DNA from 2 places in the Rhodoplanes azumiensis genome. Region 1 is predicted to be linked to the other one. Evidence: predicted binding sites of a transcription regulator. Region 1 holds the regulator's gene; the other holds the start of a gene.
What was found. The regulator LexA, encoded in region 1, represses DNA repair genes until DNA is damaged. The targets are predictions, from matches to a motif close to TGTTCNNNNTGTGTTCNG.
Positions count from the first base shown of each region.

Region 2: the regulator LexA is predicted to act here: its motif matches at 1,519-1,536, upstream of ACFSOX_RS20750 (PA0069 family radical SAM protein).

Region 1 is NZ_JBHUIW010000012.1:42,608-46,014, reverse strand. It holds gene uvrA (excinuclease ABC subunit UvrA) at 1-1,136, opposite strand, end outside; gene lexA (transcriptional repressor LexA) at 1,644-2,360, opposite strand; gene ACFSOX_RS11870 (molybdopterin molybdotransferase MoeA) at 2,604-3,407, opposite strand, start outside.
Region 2 is NZ_JBHUIW010000031.1:3,736-7,142, reverse strand. It holds gene ACFSOX_RS20755 (ribonuclease HII) at 1-92, opposite strand, end outside; gene ACFSOX_RS20750 (PA0069 family radical SAM protein) at 254-1,495, opposite strand; gene ACFSOX_RS20745 (glycosyltransferase) at 1,643-2,227, shown strand; gene ACFSOX_RS20740 (bifunctional helix-turn-helix transcriptional regulator/GNAT family N-acetyltransferase) at 2,290-3,306, shown strand.

The DNA of each region.
Region 1 (3,407 bases):
AGGATCGCGTCCTGGGCGCGTTTCGGCAGATCCTTCCACGGCGTGTCGAGCGTGAAGCGGTAGTGCTTGGCGAGCGCCTCCAGCGTCTGCCCGTAATAAGGCGACGACGACTTCGCCCACGGCGCGACGGCCCCGCGCTTGAGCGACACGCCGCGGTCCGGCACCACGAGATCCGGGTCGATCTTCTGGTCGAGGCCGAGGCCGCCACAGGCCGGGCAGGCGCCGTGCGGCGAGTTGAACGAGAACAGCCGCGGCTCGATCTCGGAGATCGTGAAGCCCGACACCGGGCAGGCGAATTTCTCGGAGAAGATCAGGCGCTCCGGCCCGCTCTGGTCGTGGATCTTGGCGGTCCTCTTGGCCGCCGCGGTGGCCGCGGTGTCGTCCGCGAACTCCACCACGGCGATGCCGTCGGCGAGCTTCAGCGCGGTCTCGAAGGATTCGGCGAGCCTCGTCGCGATGTCGGGACGTACGACGATGCGGTCCACCACCACGTCGATGTCGTGCTTGAACTTCTTGTCGAGCGCCGGCGCCGAGGCGATCTCGTGGAAGGCGCCGTCGATCTTGACCCGCTGGAACCCCTTCTTGAGGAGCTCGGCCAGCTCCTTCTTGTACTCGCCCTTGCGGCCGCGCACGAGCGGCGCCAGCAGATAGAGCCGCGTCCCCTCCGGCAGCGCCATCACCCGGTCGACCATCTGGGACACGGTCTGGCTCTCGATCGGGAGACCGGTCGCCGGCGAGTAGGGCACGCCGACGCGCGCCCACAGGAGACGCATGTAGTCGTAGATCTCGGTGACGGTGCCGACCGTCGAGCGCGGGTTCTTGGAGGTGGTCTTCTGCTCGATCGAGATGGCGGGGGAGAGGCCGTCGATCTGGTCGACGTCCGGCTTCTGCATCATCTCGAGGAACTGGCGCGCATAGGCCGACAGCGACTCGACGTAGCGGCGCTGGCCCTCGGCATAGATGGTGTCGAAGGCGAGCGAGGATTTGCCCGAGCCCGACAGGCCGGTGAAGACGACGAGCTTGTCGCGCGGCAGGTCGACGTCGACGTTCTTCAGATTGTGCTCGCGCGCCCCCCGGATGGAGATCAACCGCCCGTCGGGGCGGCGGGAGCGCGACGTCTCGCTTCGATCGGTCATACGGAGTCCAGACAACGGCGTGCGGTCACGAATCTTGCGGTCACGGGCCTTGCGGTCACGGGCCTTGCGGTCATGGTCCGAGTCAGGGTCCAAGTCACGGTCCGAGTCACGGTCCGAGTCACGGCTCGGCCGCGGGTCGGCGGGCGGCCGCGGCGGGCTCGGAACGTAGAAAGAACGCCGGGCGAGCACCAGCGAAAAGCGCGCTCCCGGCGGTCCCCGGCACCCTGCCGACGGCTTTGCGGTACGATCATGGCACGCGGGCCGGATCACCGCGCCGGCGCGGATCCATGGTGGTGGCCGCCGGGGCCGGTGCCCCCGGTGCCCCAACTCGCGCCGGCGTTCGGCGCGCCCGTGCCGCACCACCGCCGCGACGCACCCGAGGCGGCCGCCCACGGCCCATCTCGACATGCGGACGCGAGCGTCCGCATGGGCACGGATCGGCACGGGACGCCCCGGCGGACGATGCGGGCCTCCGCGTCGCGGCCGGCGCGGCCGGCGCAGGGCGGCTCAGTACCGCCGCATCAGGCCGACGAGCTTGCCCTGGATGCGCACCCGGTTGGGGGGAAGGATGCGCACCTCGTAGGAGGCGTTGGCGGGCTCCAGCGCGATCGAGGCGCCGCGGCGGCGGAAGCGCTTGAGCGTCGCCTCCTCCTCGTCGACCAGGGCGACGACGATGTCGCCCGTGTCGGCGTTCTCGGAGCGGCGGATCAGGGCGATGTCGCCGTCGAGGATGCCGGCGTCGATCATCGAATCGCCACGCACCTCGAGGGCGAAATGGTCGCCGGCGCTCAACAGCTCGGGCGGCACGTTGACGATCGAGCTCTTGGTCTGGATCGCCTCGATGGGGGTGCCGGCGGCGATCCGGCCCATCACCGGCACGGCGATCGGGCGGGCCGTGTCCTCGTCCTGCGGCTGCGGGGCGGGCGGGCGAACCCGGCCGAGATTGCCTTCGATGACGCTCGGCGTGAAGCCGCGGGCGCGGCCGCCCGCCATGACGCCGTGGCCGACCGATTCGGGCAGCTTGATCACCTCGATGGCGCGCGCCCGGTTGGGCAGGCGGCGGATGAAGCCGCGCTCCTCCAGGGCCGTGATCAGGCGGTGGATGCCGGACTTGGAGCGCAGGTCGAGCGCGTCCTTCATCTCGTCGAAGGACGGCGGCACGCCGCTTTCCTTCAGGCGTTCGTGGATGAACCGCAACAGCTCGAACTGCTTCCGCGTCAACATGCGTCGTCCCCCGGGGCTTGCTCAGGCAGTGCAACGCAGCCGCCTAAACAAATCATGAACATACCCTATCTGTTCGGCATGTGTTCCGCAACCTTTTAATGCCGGCCGGGGGAATCGACAGGTCACGGCGAATGTTGGTTAGCCCTAAGGCCTGGTTCAGGCGAGCAAAACCGTGCACCCGGGGGAACGCGAGCGCTGCGCCGGCCGATCGACCGTGTCCGATCGGCGCGGCGGCGCGGCCGGTCAGGCCGGCAGACGAATCACGCGGCAGGGGCCGCCGGCCGTGACGGCGGGCGCGTGCGGCGGCCGCATCAGCAGCCCGTCGGCGAGGCCGAGCGGGGCGAGCAGCGAGGAGTCCTGGTCCGTCACCGGCGTCGCGACGAGGCGGCCCTCGGCGTCGGTCGAGAGCGTCGCGCGCAGAAAATCGGCGCGCTCGTCGTTGGCCTTCAGGTCGGCGCCGGCGACCGCCGGCTCGTCCGCGATCGCGAGGTCGGCGCGGCCCTGCAGACGGCGCAGCAGCGGCACCAGAAACAGGACCGCGGTGACGAAGGCGGACACCGGATTGCCGGGCAGCCCGAGCACGTGGATGTCGCCCAGCCGTCCGCTCATCAGCGGCCGGCCGGGCCGCATGGCGATCTTCCAGAAGGCGAGCTGCATGCCCTCGGCCGCGAGCGCCGACTGGACGAGGTCGTAGTCGCCGACCGAGGCGCCGCCGGTCGTCACCAGCACGTCGACGTTTTCGGCGCGGGCGCGGCGGATCGCCGCGACGGTGTCGTCCAGCCGGTCCGGCACGATGCCGAGATCGAGCGTGTCGGCGCCCTCGTGGCGGGCCAGCGCCGCGATGGCGAAGCCGTTCGAGTAGACGATTTGTCCCGGCCCCGGAGGCGTACCGGGCGGCACCAGCTCGTCGCCGGTCGCCAGCAGCCCGACGCGGGGCCGCCGATGCACCGTCACGGCCGGGTGGTTCATGGCGGCGGCGAGTGCGAGGTCGCGCATCGACAGGCGGCGGCCCGCGCGGAGCAGAACCGTGCCGGTCGAAAAGTCGCG
Region 2 (3,407 bases), on a different contig from region 1:
TCGCGCTCGAAGCTCGGCCGCACCGGCCCGTCGTCGAGCGGCAGGCGCGGCGGGGCCGGATCGGCGGACCGGGGAGCGGGACGGCGACTCATGGGCCGCGAAGGTGGCGGAGCATGCGCGGAATCGCAAGCACGACACCCGGGCCGGAGGCGGTGTCCCGCAGCTCGACAGCCGGAGATCGCCGCGCGGTCGTTCGACGACCATGATTCCCGGCACGGCAGTCCGGTGATGCGGGCCGCGCACCCGCCGCCTCTCAGAACAGCTCGAGCTGCGCGGTTTTCCGGGCCGACGGCACGAAGTGCTCGACCGTCAGGGCGGTGCGCCGCAGGTTGAGGCCGAGGCGGTCGCAGGCCTTCTCGAAGCGGCGGCCGAGCATCCAGGCATAGGGGCCGGAGCCGGTCATGCGCCGGCCGAACTCGGCGTCGTAGTCCTTGCCGCCGCGCATCTGGCGGATCAGCGTGAAGACGTGCCGCTCGCGGTCGGGGAAATGCGTCACCAGCCATTCGCGAAAAATGTCGCGTACCTCGCGCGGCAGCCGCAGCAGCACGTAGCCGGCGCCCTCGGCGCCGGCCGCCGCGGCGGCGTCGAGGATGCGCTCGATCTCGGTGTCGTTGATGGCCGGCACCAGCGGCGCCACCATCACGGTGGCCGGCACGCCGGCCGCGGCGAGGCCGCGCAGCGCCGCGAGCCGGCGCGCCGGCGTCGGCGCCCGCGGCTCCATCAGGCGCGACAGCTTTGCATCCAGCGTCGTGACCGACAGGGCGACGCGGACGAGCTTGCGCTCGGCCATCCGCGCGAGAATGTCGAGATCTCGAAGGATCAGATCCGACTTGGTGACGATGCCGACCGGGTGCCCGGCGTTCTCCAGCACCTCCAGGATGCGCCGCATCAGCCCGGTCTTGCGCTCGATCGGCTGATACGGGTCGGTGTTGGTGCCGATCGCGATGGTCTTCGGCACGTAGCCCTTGGCGGCGAGCTCGCGCTCCAGGAGCTCGGGCGCGTCCGGCTTCATGAACAGCTTCGATTCGAAGTCGAGCCCGGGCGACAGGCCCAGATAGGCGTGGGTCGGCCGGGCGAAGCAGTAGACGCAGCCGTGCTCGCAGCCGCGATACGGGTTGATCGAGCGGTCGAACGAGATGTCGGGCGATTCGTTGCGGGTGATCACCTTGCGGGCCGTGTCGGTGGTCACCGTGGTGGCGAAGGGCGGCAGCGCCTCCAGGCTCTCCCAGCCGTCGTCGAAGGCGACGCGAGCGACCGGCTCGAAGCGGCCGGACGCGTTGGTGACCGCCCCGCGGCCGCGCCGACGCTCGGCGGCGACGGCGCTGGGACCGGGGAGGCCGCTCGGATGGACCTGATCCGCATGGGCCTGGCTCGGATGGACCTGGCTCGGATGACCCTGGCTCGGATGGACCTGACGGAGGGCGGCCTCGGCGCCCAGGCGGGCGTCGATGCGGGCCGGATCGGGCCGGCGGCGAAGGGCGGATGCTGCGCTCATGGAGAGGACTATAAGCCGCGAAAGAGAACATAACAAGAACAATTAACCGTGATGGTTGCCACACCCGGGTGCGGAAAGTGTCGCGAAGCGATCGAAATTCCGGTGGCGCGTCCGTATAGTGGGTGCCGGACAAAGGGCACGAGGGTCATGCTGAGCGTCGTCATTCCGACCCGCGATTGCGAGCGGGCGCTGGTACGCACGCTCGCCGTGCTGGTCGGCGCGGCCGTGGCCGGCGCGGTGCGCGAGGTGATCGTCGCCGACGCCGGCTCGCAGGACGAGACCACCAAGGTGGCCGAGATCGCCGGCTGCACCACGCTGGTGTCGAGCGCCCCGCTGGCGGCGCGGCTGCGCGCCGCCGCCGCTGCGGCGCGGGCGTCGTGGCTGATGTTCCTGCGGCCCGGCGCGATGCCCGACCCGGCCTGGGCCGAGGAGGCGATCCGGGTCGTCGAGGATCTGGAGCGGCACGGCAGGCTCGACATGGGCGCCGTGTTCCGCACCGAGCCGGCCGGGGCGAGCCCGTCGCTCGGCGGCCAGGCCATGGCGCTGCTGCGCGAGGCGGTGCGGCGGCAGCCGTCGCCGGACCAGGGCCTGCTGATCGGCCGGCGCTTCTACGACACGCTCGGCGGTCACCCGGACGGCGACGCGCCGGAGGCCGCGCTGCTCGGCCGGATCGGCCGGCGACGGTTGATTCGGCTGCGCAGCGGGATCACGGGGGCAGAGTTGCCCGGCTGATAGTTGACTTTGTCAACGATATGCGTGACTGTGTCCCAGCCCGCCTGCCGGATCGTCACGTCATGTCGCTTGCATCTCCCGAACCCGCCCTCGCGACCTCACGGCCGCCGGCCGCCCGGCTCGACGCCGTGCGGCGCTTCAACCGCGCCTACACCCGAAGCCTCGGGCTGCTCCAGGACGGGCTCGTCGACACGCCGTTCTCGCTCACCGAGGCGCGGGTGATCTACGAGCTCGCCAACGCCGGAACGCCGGTCGCCGATCGAGCCGGCACGGCGGTGCCCGGCACCACGGCGACCGCGGTCGCTGCGACGCTCGGCCTCGACCACGGCTATCTCAGCCGCATCCTGAAGAAGTTCGAGGCGGCCGGTCTGGTCGTCCGGCGCCCCTCGGCGCAGGACGCGCGGCAGAGCCTGTTGTCGCTGACGGCGGACGGTGCCGCGGCCTTCGCGGATCTGGTCCGCCGCGCCGAGGACCAGGTCGCCGCGTTGCTGACGACGCTGCCCGAGGAGGCGCAGCAACGCCTCGTGGCGGCGATGCGCACCATCGAGACCCTGGTGACGCAAGGCGAGGCGCCGCCGGCCGTTCTGCTGCGGCCCCACCGCGCCGGCGACATGGGCTTCGTGCTGGCGAGCCACGCGCGCTGCTACGCCGCCGAATACGGCTGGGGCACAGGCTTCGAGACTCTGGTCGCCGAGATCGTCGCGGAGTTCCTGCGCAGCTTCGACGCGGCGCGTGAGGTCTGCTTCATCGCCGAGCGCGACGGCGTGCCGGTCGGCAGCGCGGTCCTGGTGAACGGCGGCGACGGCGTCGCCAAGCTGCGGCTGATCCTGGTCGTGCCGGAGGCCCGCGGCCTCGGCCTCGGCCGCCGCCTGGTCGAGGCCTGCATCGATTTCGCACGCGCGCGCGGTTACGCGAAAATCACGCTGTGGACGCAGAGCATCCTGGTCGAGGCGCGCGGCCTCTATGCGTCGCTCGGCTTCGGGCTGGTGAAACAGGAGCCGCACTGCGTGTTCGGTCACGCGCTGCTGGGGGAGACGTGGGAGCTGGCGCTCGGCTTGAGCGTCGAGCCGCCGCGCTGAGCCGTCATGTCCGCGCGCGTCGCGGGCATCCACGTCTTTGCTGACGCTCGGTGCGGAAGAGCGTGGATGGCCGGGACGAGCCCGGCCATGACGGAATAAAC